Linked DNA regions of Variovorax paradoxus. The protein of the gene in region 1 interacts with the protein of each later gene in a pairwise test. Links are inferred from orthologs where the notes say so. Each region holds a gene or a part of one and is shown in the gene's direction. Other genes may lie near its edges.

Evidence for each region. The genes of interacting proteins can lie anywhere in the genome.
Region 2: the proteins of GOQ09_RS11460 (region 1) and GOQ09_RS14415 interact in binary tests that used the Escherichia coli proteins (3 or more experiments, as listed by UniProt). The link is inferred for Variovorax paradoxus from one-to-one orthologs.

What each region holds. Positions count from the first base shown.
Region 1 is NZ_CP046622.1:2,432,945-2,440,515, forward strand. Bases 2,475-5,893 are described here. They hold GOQ09_RS11460 (2-oxoglutarate dehydrogenase E1 component), read left to right. Parts: upstream 2,475-2,816; coding sequence 2,817-5,693; downstream 5,694-5,893. Other genes in these bases: GOQ09_RS11455 (propionate--CoA ligase), read left to right, coding at 2,475-2,638; odhB (2-oxoglutarate dehydrogenase complex dihydrolipoyllysine-residue succinyltransferase), read left to right, coding at 5,749-5,893. Also shown: GOQ09_RS11450 (isochorismatase family protein), read left to right, coding at 1-567; more of GOQ09_RS11455, read left to right, coding at 725-2,474; more of odhB, read left to right, coding at 5,894-7,011; lpdA (dihydrolipoyl dehydrogenase), read left to right, coding at 7,025-7,571. UniProt on the Escherichia coli protein: E1 component of the 2-oxoglutarate dehydrogenase (OGDH) complex which catalyzes the decarboxylation of 2-oxoglutarate, the first step in the conversion of 2-oxoglutarate to succinyl-CoA and CO(2).
Region 2 is NZ_CP046622.1:3,118,121-3,125,186, forward strand. The notes cover bases 2,119-5,032. They hold GOQ09_RS14415 (ABC-F family ATP-binding cassette domain-containing protein), read left to right. Parts: upstream 2,119-2,521; coding sequence 2,522-4,543; downstream 4,544-5,032. Other genes in these bases: prmB (50S ribosomal protein L3 N(5)-glutamine methyltransferase), read left to right, coding at 2,119-2,385; GOQ09_RS14420 (hypothetical protein), read left to right, coding at 4,571-5,032. In the rest of the region: GOQ09_RS14400 (PilT/PilU family type 4a pilus ATPase), read left to right, coding at 1-304; dapE (succinyl-diaminopimelate desuccinylase), read left to right, coding at 332-1,507; more of prmB, read left to right, coding at 1,504-2,118; more of GOQ09_RS14420, read left to right, coding at 5,033-5,074; GOQ09_RS14425 (helix-turn-helix domain-containing protein), read left to right, coding at 5,447-6,163; GOQ09_RS14430 (amidohydrolase family protein), read left to right, coding at 6,432-7,066. UniProt on the Escherichia coli protein: Genetic data indicate it may be involved in ribosome assembly or function.

The sequences.
Region 1 (7,571 bases):
ATCGACTACCAGGCGCAGCTGATGCCTGCGATCTTCGAGGCCGATGCCGTGGCGCAGAACGCCGTGCGCCTGGGCAAGATGGCGCGCCTGTTCGAAGTGCCAGTCTGGGGCACCGAGCACAACCCGTCGAAGCTCGGCGAAACGGTGCCGGATATTCGCGCGCTGTATCAGCGAACCTTGCCCAAGATGCATTTCAGCGGCATGGAGGAGGGCCTTGGCGAGTGGCTGCGCGCGCCGCCCAAGGCGCCGCAGGGCAATGCCCGCAGCCTGCCGAAGCATCTGCAAAAGCCCGCGGCCGCGGCCGAAGAGCGCAATACCATCGTGATTGCGGGATGCGAGGCCCATGTGTGCCTGCTGCAGACCGCGCTCGATCTGCTGGAAGACGAATTCGAAGTGTGGGTGGTAACCGACGCCTGCAGCTCTCGCACCGAGCGCAACCGCGACGCTGCCTTCGATCGGTTGGCTGGCGCGGGTGCCGAACTGGTGACCACCGAGATGGTTGGGTTCGAATGGCTGCGCACGGCCGAGCACCCGGCGTTCCCCGAGTTGCTGAAGATCGTTCGATAGCCTTGCGATCGGCCCCTTGGCAGGGCTGGACTTGCACGGGCGAAACCTGATTGTCCGGCCCGTCAGCTTGCTGCAAGATCGACCTCCATAATTATGAATTCAGTTTTAGGCGGCGCTGATCGCCGGAGCTGACTTCCAAAACAAGGAGACATCGCAAATGAGCCGCTACGAAGAGTTCTATCGCCAGTCGGTGGACGCGCCCGAGGCCTTCTGGGCCGAGCAGGCCAGGCTGATCGATTGGAAGACGCCGCCGGCCCGGGTTCTGGACGCCAGCCAGCCGCCATTTGCCCGCTGGTTCGTGGACGGAACCACCAACCTGTGCCACAACGCGGTCGACCGGCACCTGGCCGCACGAGGCGATCAGCCTGCGTTGATCTTCGTATCGACCGAAACCGGCACCGAAAGAACCTACAGCTTCCGCGAGCTGCATGCCGAAGTGCAGCGCACCGCGGCCAGCCTGGTCGCGCTCGGGGTGGGCAAGGGCGACCGCGTGCTCATCTATATGCCGATGATTCCGGAGGCCGCATTCGCCATGCTGGCCTGCGCACGGATCGGTGCGATCCACTGCGTGGTTTTCGGCGGTTTTGCGAGCGGCTCGCTGGCGGCGCGCATCGAGGACGCAGAACCCAAGGTGGTGGTGAGCGCCGATGCGGGCTCGCGCGGCGGCAAGGTCATTGCGTACAAGCCGCTGCTGGACGAGGCCATCCGGATTTCGAAGCACAAGCCGTCGGCCGTGCTGTTGACCGATCGCGGCCTGGCTCCCATGGCGCTGACCGCCGGCCGCGACCATCTGGCTGCCGAGCTGAACCTGAAGCACGGCGACACCGAGATCCCGTGCACCTGGCTGGCTGCCACCGACATCAGCTACACCATCTACACGAGCGGCACCACGGGCAAGCCGAAGGGCGTGCAGCGCGATGTCGGCGGCTATGCGGTGGCGCTGGCCGCCAGCATGAAGCACATCTTCGACGGACGGCCGGGCGAAACCTATTTTTCGACCAGCGATATCGGGTGGGTGGTGGGCCACAGCTACATCGTCTATGGACCGCTGATCGGCGGCATGGCCACCCTCATGTACGAGGGACTCCCCACGCAGGGCATCGACAAGCAGCCCGACGGCGGCATCTGGTGGCGCCTGGTCGAAAAGTACAAGGTCACCGTAATGTTCAGCGCGCCCACCGCGGTGCGCGTGCTCAAGAAGCAAGACCCGGCGCTGCTGAAGAAGTACGACCTGTCGAGCCTGCGCGCGCTGTTCCTGGCGGGCGAACCGCTCGACGAGCCCACCGCGCGGTGGATCGCCGACGGGCTGGGCGTGCCGATCATCGACAACTACTGGCAGACCGAATCGGGCTGGCCGATCATCACCATTGCCAACGGGGTCGAGCAAAAGCCCAGCAAGTTCGGCAGCCCCGGCGTGCCGATGTACGGCTTTCGCGTGAAGATCCTGCACGAGTCCACCGGCGAGGAGCTGACCGGCGCCAACGAGAAGGGCGTGGTCGTGATCGAAGGCCCCACGCCGCCGGGCTTCATGCAAACGGTGTGGAAAGACGACAAGCGCTTCGTCGACACCTATTGGAAATCCATACCCGGCAAGATGGTCTATTCGACCTTCGACTGGGGCATTCGCGACGAAGACGGCTACTTCTACATCCTCGGCCGCACCGACGACGTGATCAACGTGGCCGGCCACCGCCTCGGCACGCGCGAGATCGAGGAGAGCATCTCGGGCCATGCAGGTGTGGCCGAGGTGGCGGTGGTCGGCGTGGCCGACGCGCTCAAGGGGCAGGTGGCCATGGCCTTTGTCGTGCCCAGGGACGGCGGGGCGGCTACCAATGCCGATGCAGCGCTGAAGCTGGAGGGCGAAATCATGAAAGTGGTGGCCGACCAGCTCGGCGCCCTGGCACGGCCGGCTCGCGTGCGCTTTGTGAACGGGCTGCCCAAGACCCGCAGCGGCAAGCTGCTGCGGCGCGCCATCCAGGCCGTGTGCGAGCAGCGCGACCCCGGCGACCTGACCACCATCGACGACCCCGCCACGCTGCAGCAGATCAAACAGCTACTTTCTTCTGACTGAATGAGCAAGGGCTATCTTGCGAAGTTGCGCCGAGCCGTCATATGTCTGACGTGGCACAATGCCAGGGTACTCAGGCCCTTCCCCAGCCACAGTCGCATCCGCCAACCGGTTCAGCCGTGTCGCGGAAGGTTTCTTAACCAGCTAGTGCTTCCTTCAGGGAAGCGAAGGTCAGCGGAATATGAGCGATTCTTCTACGCCATCGGCGTACACCGCCTATCAAGGCAACACCTACCTCTTCGGCGGCAACGCGCCCTATGTCGAGGAGATGTACGAAAACTACCTTGCCAACCCCGGTAGCGTGCCTGACAACTGGCGCTCGTATTTCGATGCGCTGCAGAATGTCCCCGCCGTCGACGGCACCAATGCGCGCGACGTGCCGCACCAGCCGGTCATCAACGCCTTTGCCGAACGTGCCAAGCAGGGCACCACCCGCGTGGTCCAGGCCAGCGGCGCAGACTCCGAGCTCGGCCGCAAGCGCACCGCTGTCCAGCAGCTGATTGCCGCCTACCGCAACGTCGGCGCCCGCTGGGCCGACCTCGACCCGCTCAAGCGCGCCGAGCGCCCGGCCATTCCGGAACTCGAGCCCTCGTTCTACGGCTTCACCGACGCCGACCTCGAGACGGTGTTCAACACCAGCAATACCTTCTTCGGCAAAGAGACCATGTCGCTGCGCGACCTGCTCAATGCCCTGCGCGAAACGTACTGCGGCACCATGGGCGCCGAGTACATGTACACCACCGACCAGAACCACAAGCGCTGGTGGCAGCAAAAGCTCGAAAGCGCCCGCACCAACCCCAAGCTGACGGCCGAGCAGAAGAAGCACGTGCTGAACCGCCTGACCGCGGCCGAAGGCCTCGAGCGCTTTCTTCACACCAAGTACGTCGGCCAGAAGCGCTTTTCGCTCGAAGGCGGCGAGAGCTTCATCGTCTCGATGGACGAGCTCATCAACCAGGCGGGCATCAAGGGCGTGCAGGAAATCGTGATCGGCATGGCCCACCGCGGCCGCCTGAACGTGCTGGTCAATTCGCTGGGCAAGCTGCCGGCCGACCTGTTCGCCGAGTTCGACCATACCGCTCCTGAAGACCTGCCGAGCGGCGACGTCAAGTACCACCAGGGCTTCAGCTCCGACGTGACCACCCCTGGCGGCCCGGTGCACCTGAGCCTTGCGTTCAACCCCTCGCACCTCGAAATCGTGAACCCCGTGGTCGAGGGCTCCGTGCGTTCGCGCATGGACCGCCGCGCCGACCCGCAAGGCAAGCAGGTGCTGCCCGTGCTCGTGCACGGCGACGCCGCCTTCGCAGGCCAGGGCGTGGTGATGGAAACGCTGGCGCTGGCCGAAACGCGCGGCTACTTCACAGGCGGCACGGTTCACATCGTCATCAACAACCAGATCGGCTTCACCACCAGCGACCCGCGCGACAGCCGCTCGACGCTGTACTGCTCGGACATCGTCAAGATGATCGAGGCGCCGGTGCTGCACGTGAACGGCGACGACCCGGAAGCCGTGGTGCTGGCAACCCAGCTCGCCCTCGAGTTCCGCATGGAGTTCCAGAAGGACGTGGTCGTGGACATCGTCTGCTTCCGCAAGCTGGGCCACAACGAGCAGGACACCCCCTCGCTCACCCAGCCGCTCATGTACAAGAAGATCGCCCAGCACCCCGGCACGCGCAAGCTGTACGCCGACAAGCTGGCCGCTCAGGGCCTGGGTGACACGCTCGGCGACGACATGGTCAAGGCGCAGCGCGCGGCCTTCGACGAAGGCAAGAACACCATCGACCCGGTGCTCACCAACTTCAAGAGCAAGTACGCGGTCGACTGGAGCCCCTATCTCAACAAGAAGTGGACCGACGCCGGCGACACGGCCATTCCGTCGAGCGAGTGGAAGCGCCTGGCCGAGAAGATCACCACGGTGCCGGCCGGCTTCACGGTGCACCCGCTCGTGAAGAAGGTGCTGGACGACCGCGCCGCCATGGGCCGCGGTGACGTGAACGTCGACTGGGGCATGGGCGAGCACATGGCTTTCGCCTCTCTGGTGGCCAGCGGCTACCCGGTTCGCCTCTCGGGCGAGGACTCGGGCCGTGGCACCTTCACGCACCGCCACGCCGTGCTGCACGATCAGAACCGCGAAAAGTTCGACGTTGGCACCTACACGCCGCTGCAGAACGTGGCTGAAAACCAGGCACCGTTCGTCGTCATCGATTCCATCCTTTCGGAAGAAGCCGTGCTCGCGTTCGAATACGGCTACGCCTCGAACGATCCGAATACGCTGGTCATCTGGGAAGCCCAGTTCGGCGACTTCGTGAACGGCGCGCAAGTGGTGATCGACCAGTTCATTGCCTCGGGCGAAGTGAAGTGGGGCCGCGTCAACGGCCTGACCATGATGCTGCCGCACGGCTACGAAGGCCAGGGCCCGGAGCACAGCTCGGCACGCCTGGAGCGTTTCATGCAGCTGAGCGCGGACACCAACATGCAAGTGGTGCAGCCGACCACGGCCAGCCAGATCTTCCACGTGCTGCGCCGCCAGATGGTGCGCAACCTGCGCAAGCCGCTCATCATCCTCACGCCCAAGTCGCTGCTGCGCAACAAGGACGCAACGTCGCCGCTGTCCGAGTTCACCAAGGGCAGCTTCCAGACGGTCATTCCGGACACCAAGGGCCTGAAGGCGGAGAAGGTCAAGCGCCTGATCGCCTGCTCGGGCAAGGTCTACTACGACCTGTTCAAGAAGCGCGAAGAGCAGGGCAACGAGGACGTGGCCATCATCCGCGTCGAGCAGCTCTACCCGTTCCCGCACAAGGCTTTTGCCGCCGAGATCAAGAAGTACCCGAATCTCGTCGACGTGGTCTGGTGCCAGGACGAGCCGCAGAACCAGGGCGCCTGGTTCTTCGTGCAGCACTACATCCACGAAAACATGCAGGAAGGCCAGAAGCTCGGCTACTCCGGCCGTGCCGCTTCGGCGTCGCCGGCGGTGGGCTACTCGCACCTGCACCAGGAACAGCAGAAGGCGCTCGTCGATGGCGCATTTGGCAAGCTCAAGGGCTTCGTGCTGACCAAGTAATCAAAAGCCTCTTTTCACACGAACACCCTCAAGAACAAAACGGAGCTCACTCCAAATGTCTATCGTAGAAGTCAAAGTCCCCCAGCTTTCCGAATCCGTGGCCGAGGCCACCATGCTCACCTGGAATAAGAAGGCCGGCGAAGCCGTCGCCATCGATGAAATCCTGATCGAGATCGAGACCGACAAGGTCGTGCTCGAAGTGCCCGCGCCCTCGGCCGGGGTGCTGGCTGAAATCGTGCAGCCCGATGGCGCCACCGTGGTGGCCGATCAGCTGATCGCCAAGATCGACACCGAAGGCAAGGGTGCGGCCGCCGCACCTGCGGCAGCGCCCGCTGCCGCTCCGGCTCCCGCCGCTGCACCGGCCCCCGCGGCCGCTGCCGCAGCCGCCGGCGGTTCGAAGTCCGACGTGGCGATGCCCGCCGCCGCCAAGCTGCTGGCCGACAACAACCTGAAGACCAGCGACGTGGCCGGCACCGGCAAGGACGGCCGCGTCACCAAGGGCGACGTGCTCGGCGCCGTGGCTTCGGGCGCCAAGCCCGCCGCCACCGTGGCCGCACCGGCCGCCAAGCCGGCGCTGCCGCAGGTTTCCGCACCCAGCAGCGCGGCCGACCTGGGTGAACGCCCCGAGCAGCGCGTGCCAATGAGCCGCCTGCGCGCCCGCATTGCCGAGCGCCTGCTGCAATCGCAATCGACCAACGCCATCCTCACGACGTTCAACGAAGTGAACATGGCGCCCGTCATGGAACTGCGCAAGCGCTTCCAGGACAGCTTCACCAAGGAACACGGCGTGAAGCTCGGCTTCATGAGCTTCTTCGTGAAGGCCGCGGTGCATGCGCTGAAGAAGTACCCGGTGATCAACGCGTCGGTCGACGGCAACGACATCCTGTACCACGGCTACTTCGACATCGGTATTGCCGTCGGTTCGCCGCGCGGCCTGGTGGTGCCCATCCTGCGCAACGCCGACCAGATGAGCTTTGCCGACATCGAGAAGAAGATTGCCGAATACGGCAAGAAGGCGCAAGACGGCAAGCTCGGCATCGAAGAGATGACCGGCGGCACGTTCTCCATTTCGAACGGCGGCACCTTCGGCTCGATGCTTTCGACCCCGATCATCAATCCGCCCCAGTCCGCGATCCTCGGCGTGCACGCCACCAAGGACCGCGCCGTGGTCGAGAACGGCCAGATCGTCATCCGCCCGATGAACTACCTTGCCATGAGCTACGACCACCGCATCATCGACGGCCGCGAAGCCGTGCTGGGCCTGGTCGCCATGAAGGAAGCGCTGGAAGATCCGTCGCGCCTCTTGTTCGACATCTGAGGAGACTGATCAGATGGCAAACAAACAATTCGACGTCATCGTCATCGGCGGTGGCCCCGGCGGCTACATCGCCGCCATTCGCGCGGCGCAACTCGGCTTCAACGTCGCGTGTATCGACGAGTGGAAGAACGGCAAGGGCGGCCCGGCACCGGGCGGCACCTGCACCAACGTCGGCTGCATTCCGTCGAAGGCGCTGCTGCAATCGTCGGAGCACTTCGAGCAGGCCGGCCACCACTTTGCGGACCACGGCATCAAGGTCGAGGGCCTGGGCCTCGACATCGACAAGATGCTGGCCCGCAAGGACCAGGTCGTGAAGCAGAACAACGACGGCATCCTGTACCTGTTCAAGAAGAACAAGATCAGCTTCTTCCATGGCCGCGGCTCGTTCGTGAAAACCGACGAAACCGGCTATGAAATCAAGGTGGCGGGCGCCGCCGAAGAATCGATCAGCGGCAAGCACATCATCGTGGCCACGGGCTCCAACGCCCGCGCATTGCCCGGCACGCCTTTCGATGAAGAGAACATTCTCTCGAACGACGGCGCGCTGCGCATCGGCGCGG
Region 2 (7,066 bases), 680 kb from region 1 along the record:
AGTCATGCTCAACACGGCCCTGGTGGCCGAGCTGATCGAAAAAGGCGACTTCTCCGCGGTCAAGGAGGCCATGGAGCAGTCGATGGCCGAAGGCTCGCAAACCTTCGAAGAAGACATTGCCCGCCTCATCACCGAAGAGCGCGTGACGCGCGAAGAAGGCCTGGCCCAGTCCGACTCGCCCACCAACCTGATGTGGCGCCTGCAAAACCGCGCCGCACCCAAGCCCAAGACCGAAGACCGCCACCTGACGGATCAGGTCGACGAACCCACCTTTACAGACATCACGCTGGACGTGAAGTTCTGACCGACCCAGCCCCCTGGCTTTTTTCCGATGTCCCGCACGCTCCAGCTCGCCGAACAACTCATCTCGCGCCCCTCCGTCACTCCCGAGGATGCGGGCTGCCAACAGATCATCGGCGAGCGGCTGGCGCCGCTGGGCTTCACGCTTGAAACCATCGAGAGCGGCCCGGCCGACTTTCGCGTGACCAACCTGTGGGCGGTGCGCCGGCCCGCCGGGGCTGCGGCAACAAAGACGCTGGTGTTCGCCGGCCACACCGACGTGGTGCCCACCGGCCCGCTCGAGCAATGGACCAGCCACCCCTTTACGCCCACGCACCGCGGCGGCAAGCTCTACGGCCGCGGCGCCTGCGACATGAAGACCTCGGTTGCCGCCTTCGTGGTATCGATCGAAGAGTTCCTCAAGGCCACGCCCGACCCCAAGCTCACGCTCGCGCTGCTGCTCACCAGCGATGAAGAAGGCCCCGGCGTCGACGGTACCGTCGTCGTGTGCAACGCCCTGGCCGCGCGCGGCGAAACCATCGACTACTGCATCGTCGGCGAGCCCACCGCCGTCCAGCGCTGCGGCGACATGATCAAGAACGGCCGCCGCGGCACCATGAGCGGCAAGCTCACCGTGAACGGCGTGCAGGGGCACATCGCGTATCCGCACCTGGCAAAAAACCCGGTTCACGCCTTTGCGCCTGCGCTGGCCGAACTGGTGGCCATCAACGCGGCCGCGGGCTGGGACGCGGGCAATGCGTACTTCCAGCCCACCAGCTGGCAGATCAGCAATTTCCACTCGGGCACCGGCGCGAGCAACGTGATTCCGGGCAGCGCGGTCATCGATTTCAACTTCCGCTTTTCGACCGAGTCGACACCCGAATCGCTGCAGAAGCGCGTGCATGCGGTGCTCGATGCCCATGGCATCGACTACACGCTTGCGTGGACCGTGGGCGGCCTGCCGTTTCTCACCACGCCCGGCGAACTGGTGGCGTCGGTGCAAGCGGCTATTGCCGATGAAACCGGCATCCAGACGGAGCTGTCGACCAGCGGCGGCACCAGCGATGCCCGCTTCATCGCCAATATCTGCAAGCAGGTGGTCGAGCTTGGTCCGGTCAACGCCAGCATCCACAAGATCGATGAGCACATCGATGTGGCCGAAATCGAGACGCTGAAGAACATCTACAAGCGCACGCTGGAGCGGCTCGAAGCGTCGCTGGCTCAATGAGCACCGTCATCGAACTGATCGAGGCCGGCGCAAGGCGGCTCGAAGAAGCCGGCGTCGCCTTCGGCCACGGCACCGCCAACGCCTTTGACGAAGCCGCCTGGCTTGTGCTGTGGCGCCTGAAGCTGCCGCTGGATGACCTGGACGGGGTGGCCGACACGCCCGTGTCCCCGGCCGATGCCGGCAAGGTGCAGGCGCTCATCGAAGAGCGCATTGCCACGCGCAAGCCCGCCGCCTATCTCACGAAGGAAGCGTGGCTGCAGGGCGTGCCCTTCTACGTGGACGAGCGCGCCATCGTGCCGCGCAGCTTCATCGCCGAACTGATTGCAGACGGCAGCATCGACTACTGGCTGGGCGAGCACACGCAGCGCGTGCTCGACCTGTGCACCGGCAACGGCAGCCTGGCCGTGCTCGCGGCGCTGACCTATCCGGATGTGACGGTGGATGCCGCCGACCTGTCGGTGGAGGCGCTCGAAGTGGCCGCCATCAACGTGACCCGGCACCAGCTCGACACCCGCGTGACCCTGATCGAATCAGACGGCTTGAAGAATGTGGCCGGCCCCTACGACCTGGTGCTGTGCAACCCGCCCTACGTGAACAGCGCCAGCATGGCCGCCCTGCCCGCCGAATACCGCGCCGAGCCCGAGCTTGCGCTGGCCGGCGGCATCGACGGCATGGACTTTGTGCGCCAGCTGTTCACCGACGCGCCTTCTCGCATGAGCGAGCAGGCGGTGCTGGTGCTTGAGATCGGCAACGAGCGCGACTACTTCGAGGCGGCGTTTCCGCAGCTCGAAGTGGTGTGGCTCGAAACCTCGGCCGGCGAGGACCAGGTCTTGCTGGTCACCCGCTCTGCCCTGCTGGCCGGTGCCGGCGCGCGTTAGCTGCGCCTGGCCGAGCCCCCACCGCTTTCCGCAGCCTGCGCTGCGGCCCCTTTACCGGGCGCTGTCCGCCCCTATGCCCCTTTGCGCCAGGCCGCCCGGGGCTGGGCGGGATAATCGCCCTTACGGTTCCTATTTCATGATTACTCTCAAAAACGTCATTCTTCGCCGCAGCGCCAAGGTCCTGCTCGACGGCGCCACCGTCACCCTCAACCCCGGTGAAAAGGTCGGCCTGGTGGGTCGCAACGGCGCGGGCAAGTCGACGCTGTTTGCATTGCTCAACGGCACGCTGCACGAAGACGGCGGCGACTTTTCGGTGCCCAGGCACTGGCGCATGGCCCAGGTGGCGCAGAACATGCCCGAAACCGACGAATCGGCGACCGAATTCGTGGTGGGCGGCGACACCCGCCTGACCGAGCTGCGCGAGAAGCTGGCCGCCATCGAGGCCGCCTACGAGGCCAACCCCGACGACGGCGACATCGGCATGGAACTGGCCCACGCCTACACCGACCTGGCCGATGCCGGCGAGCACGACGCGGTGCCGCGCGCGCAGGCCCTGATTCTTGGCCTCGGCTTCAAGTCGCACGAACTCGACGAGCCGGTGAACAGCTTTTCGGGCGGCTGGCGCATGCGCCTGCAGCTGGCCCGCGCGCTCATGTGCCCAAGCGACCTGCTGCTGCTCGACGAACCCACCAACCACCTGGACCTGGACGCGCTCGTCTGGCTCGAAGCCTGGCTGCAGAAGTACGCCGGCACCATGATCGTCATCAGCCACGACCGCGAGTTTCTCGATGCCGTGACCGACGTGACCCTGCACATTGCCAACGCCCAGCTCACGCGCTACGGCGGCAACTACAGCAAGTTCGAGGACATGCGCGCGCTGCAGATGGAGCAGCAGCAAGTCGCCTTCAGCAAGCAGCAGGACAAGATCGCCCACCTGCAGAAGTTCATCGACCGCTTCAAGGCCAAGGCCAGCAAGGCCAAACAGGCGCAAAGCCGCGTCAAGGCACTGGAGCGCATGGAAAGGGTTGCGCCGCTCCTGGCCGAGGCCGACTTCACCTTCGAGTTCAAGGAGCCCGGCAACATTCCGAACCCGATGCTCTCCATCAGCAACGCGAGCTTCGGCTATGAGATCGAAGGCGAAGAGCCCAAGACCATTCTGCGCGGCGTCAGCCGATCGGTGCTGGCGGGCCAGCGCATCGGCATTCTGGGTGCCAACGGCCAGGGCAAGTCGACCCTGGTGAAGACCATTGCGCGCGAGATGGGCGCGCTGGCCGGCCAGGTCACGGAGGGCAAGGGCCTCAACATCGGCTACTTCGCGCAGCAGGAACTCGACGTGCTGCGCCCGCAGGACACGCCGCTGGAGCACATGGTGCGCATGGCGCGCGAGCTCGGCAGCAGCGTGAAGGAAGCCACCGGCGAGCAGGCCCTGCGCGGCTTTCTGGGCAGCTTCAACTTCAGCGGCGACATGGTGAAGCAGCCCGTGGGCACCATGAGCGGCGGCGAAAAAGCGCGCCTGGTGCTCGCGATGATGGTGTGGCAGCGCCCCAACCTGCTGCTGCTGGACGAGCCCACCAACCACCTGGACCTTGCCACCCGCGAGGCGCTGGCCGTGGCCCTGAACGAGTTCGAAGGCACGCTGATGCTCGTGAGCCACGACCGTGCGCTGCTGCGCTCGGTGTGCGACGAATTCTGGCTCGTGGGCCGCGGCGTGGTCACCGATTTCGACGGCGACCTCGACGACTACCAACGCTACCTGCTGGACGAAGCCAAGCGGCTGCGCGAAGAGGCCAAGGTGGCCGTGCGCGAGGCGGCAAGTGCCGCTGCCCCTGCTGCGGCCCCGCCCGCAGCGCCGTCGTCCATCGAGAGCGAATCCGCGGCCGCCGGCAAGAACCCGCAGCAGCGCAAGCAGGACGCCCAGGGCCGCCAGCAACGCAGCGACCAGGCCAAGCCGATCAAGCGCGAAATCGCGCAGATCGATGAGCGCCTGGCCGCGGCGGGCACGGAACGCACCGCGCTGGAGGCGCGCCTGGCGCAGCCGCTGCCGTCAGCCGAAATTGCCGAAGCAGGCAAGCGGCTGAAAGCCCTCAACGAAGAAATCGGCCGCCTCGAAGAGCGCTGGCTGGCCCTTTCGGACCAGCTCGAGGCGCTGGCGGCCTGACCTGAACCTGCAAAGGAGACATGCGCCATGCCGTCCGCCATCGAACTGGCCCGGGGTGACGAAAAGCTCATTGCCGCGGTCCATCGCAGCCGCCGGCTGATCGGCCGCAAGGCCCTGATGGCCGCTGCCGCCAGCGCCATTCCGGTACCCGGCGTCGACTGGGCGGCCGACGCCGCCCTGCTCTCGCGGCTCGTGCCGCAAATCAGCGCCGAGTTCGGCCTTTCGGTCACGCAGGTCGAGAAGCTCGCGCCGCACCAGCGCGAGCGCATCCAGAAGGCGGCGACCACCGTCGGGGCCCTGCTGGTGGGCCGGCTGGTCACGCGCGACCTGCTGATCAAGCTTGCCCGGCATGCCGGCGTGAAGCTCACGGCCAAGCAGGCCGCCAAGTACGTGCCGATTGCCGGGCAGATCGTCTCCGCCGCGCTGGGCTACGCGGCCCTGCGCGCCTTGGGCGAGCAGCACATCAAGGACTGCGTGCGCGTCAGCTCGACCCTCGCCTTATCGCCTCCCGAACCGCATGCGCCCGCCTGAAGGCGCAGTCGTCGAACAGCGCAAGGCCGACATAACCCGCGGTGACCAGGCCCGAAACGGCGAGCCCACCCAGGCCGTAGTCCCGCAGGCGAAATCCATAGAACAGCGCTACGGCAGACAGCAGCGCCAATAGCGCGCAAAGCGCGCGGTCGAGCCGAAGGCCCGGTGTCGATGGCCTTTGCATGGCTCAGCCCGCGCGGTGAGCCCGGTGGCGGCACGGCCTTGCGCCGCCCGCCGGTTTTTCGATCTGCTTTTGCGTTGGCCTTGCAGCCTTCAGCGCCAGCACCAACTTGCGTGGTTTCATGGCAAATACTCCCTTTCAACTATTCTAAAGTCCAAGTTGAATATTCGCCTGCGCTTAAATGTGCGCCCATGGAGACTATTGCAGCGCGTGCACTGGCAGCACGCAAATTTGCGAAGATGACCCAGAAGCAGGCTGAAGCCGCTTCGGGCGTCAAGCAGTCGAACATTTCAAAGATCGAGCGCGGCGACACCGGCCGCTCGATGGGCCTGCTTGCCTTGGCACGCGCGTATCGCGTCGACCCCAATTGGCTCGACACCGGCGACGGCCCGGCTCCATGGGACACGGTGCAACAGCGTCCGGCCCGCGACAATGCCAACGAACCGCCGGGCCCCTACCGGGTTACGCGCACCCCGCCTCCCATCCCGTCGTTCAGCCCGGGCACGCCCGGCACCGTGCCGCTCATCGCTTGGGCGGATGCCGCCTGCTGGAGCACCCCCGGACGGGCGCCGCTGGAGGCCGAGCGATGGATTCCCTGCGTTGCGCATCACAGCGCCGGCAATACCTATGCGCTGCGCGTGCGCGGCGACAGCATGACTGCCCCGAGCGGCAGCATGAAGAGCTACCCCGCGGAATCGATCATCTTCGTCGACACGCTGCGAACAGCGCCCGAAGACGGCGAGCGCGTCATCGCCAAGCTCGAGTCGAGCAACGAGATCACCTTCAAGGTCTTTAAGGAAGAAGACGGCCGCCGATGGCTGCTGCCGCTCAACCCCAACCACGAGCCGATACGCATGGAATTCACCGTACTCGGCACTGTCATCGGCAAGTGGGAAGACGAGGACTGACAGCGCGCCAGGTCAGGTTGCAAGCAGGTTGGGGGCACATAGTAGAGGTTCTTTCTCCCTGTGGCCTGCATTCCTCTCTGATCCTCCCTCCTCCAGCAGGTCACCTTCCAGCCCGCCCTCGTGCGGGCTGTTTTTTTGCCTTGATTCGTCCGCCTTGTGCCATGCCGAAACGCGCTAGCTGCTAGCGCGTTTTCGTGCTCGCCGCGTGCGGCGATCCTGCGCAAGATACGCAGCTATGCAAACAGCACGCACCGCGGCCGCCAGCACAATGGACAAGGACTGGCTATGTTTTCACCCGGCGCCGTCGAAGCCCCGCTTCATCCCGCCGCCGGGCGCGGTGGACGCGCATTGCCACGTCTTCGGGCCGGGCGCCGTGTTCCCTTATGCGCCGCAGCGCAAATACACGCCGTGCGATGCCTCCAGGGAACAGCTCTTCGCACTGCGCGATCTGCTGGGCTTCGAGCGCAATGTGATCGTGCAAGCCACCTGCCACGGCAACGACAACCGCGCCCTGCTCGACGCCATTGCGCATTCGAACGGGCGTGCCCGCGGCGTAGCCTCGGTCGACCCCGCCGTGAGCGACGCCGAACTCCGCGCGTTGCACGACGCCGGCGTGCGCGGCGTGCGCTTCAACTTTCTGAAGCGGCTGACCGACTTCACGCCGCGCGAGGTGCTGATGAACATTGCCGAGCGCATCGCGCCGCTGGGCTGGCACGTGGTGGTGTATTTCGAAGCGCAAGACCTGCCCGAGCTCTGGGATTTCTTCACCAGCCTGCCCACCACGGTGGTGGTCGACCACATGGGCCGGCCCGACGTTGGCCAGCGCGTCGACGCGCCGCAGTTCGAACGCTTTGTGCAGCTGCTGCGCGAGCATTCGAATGTCTGGTCCAAGGTGAGCTGTCC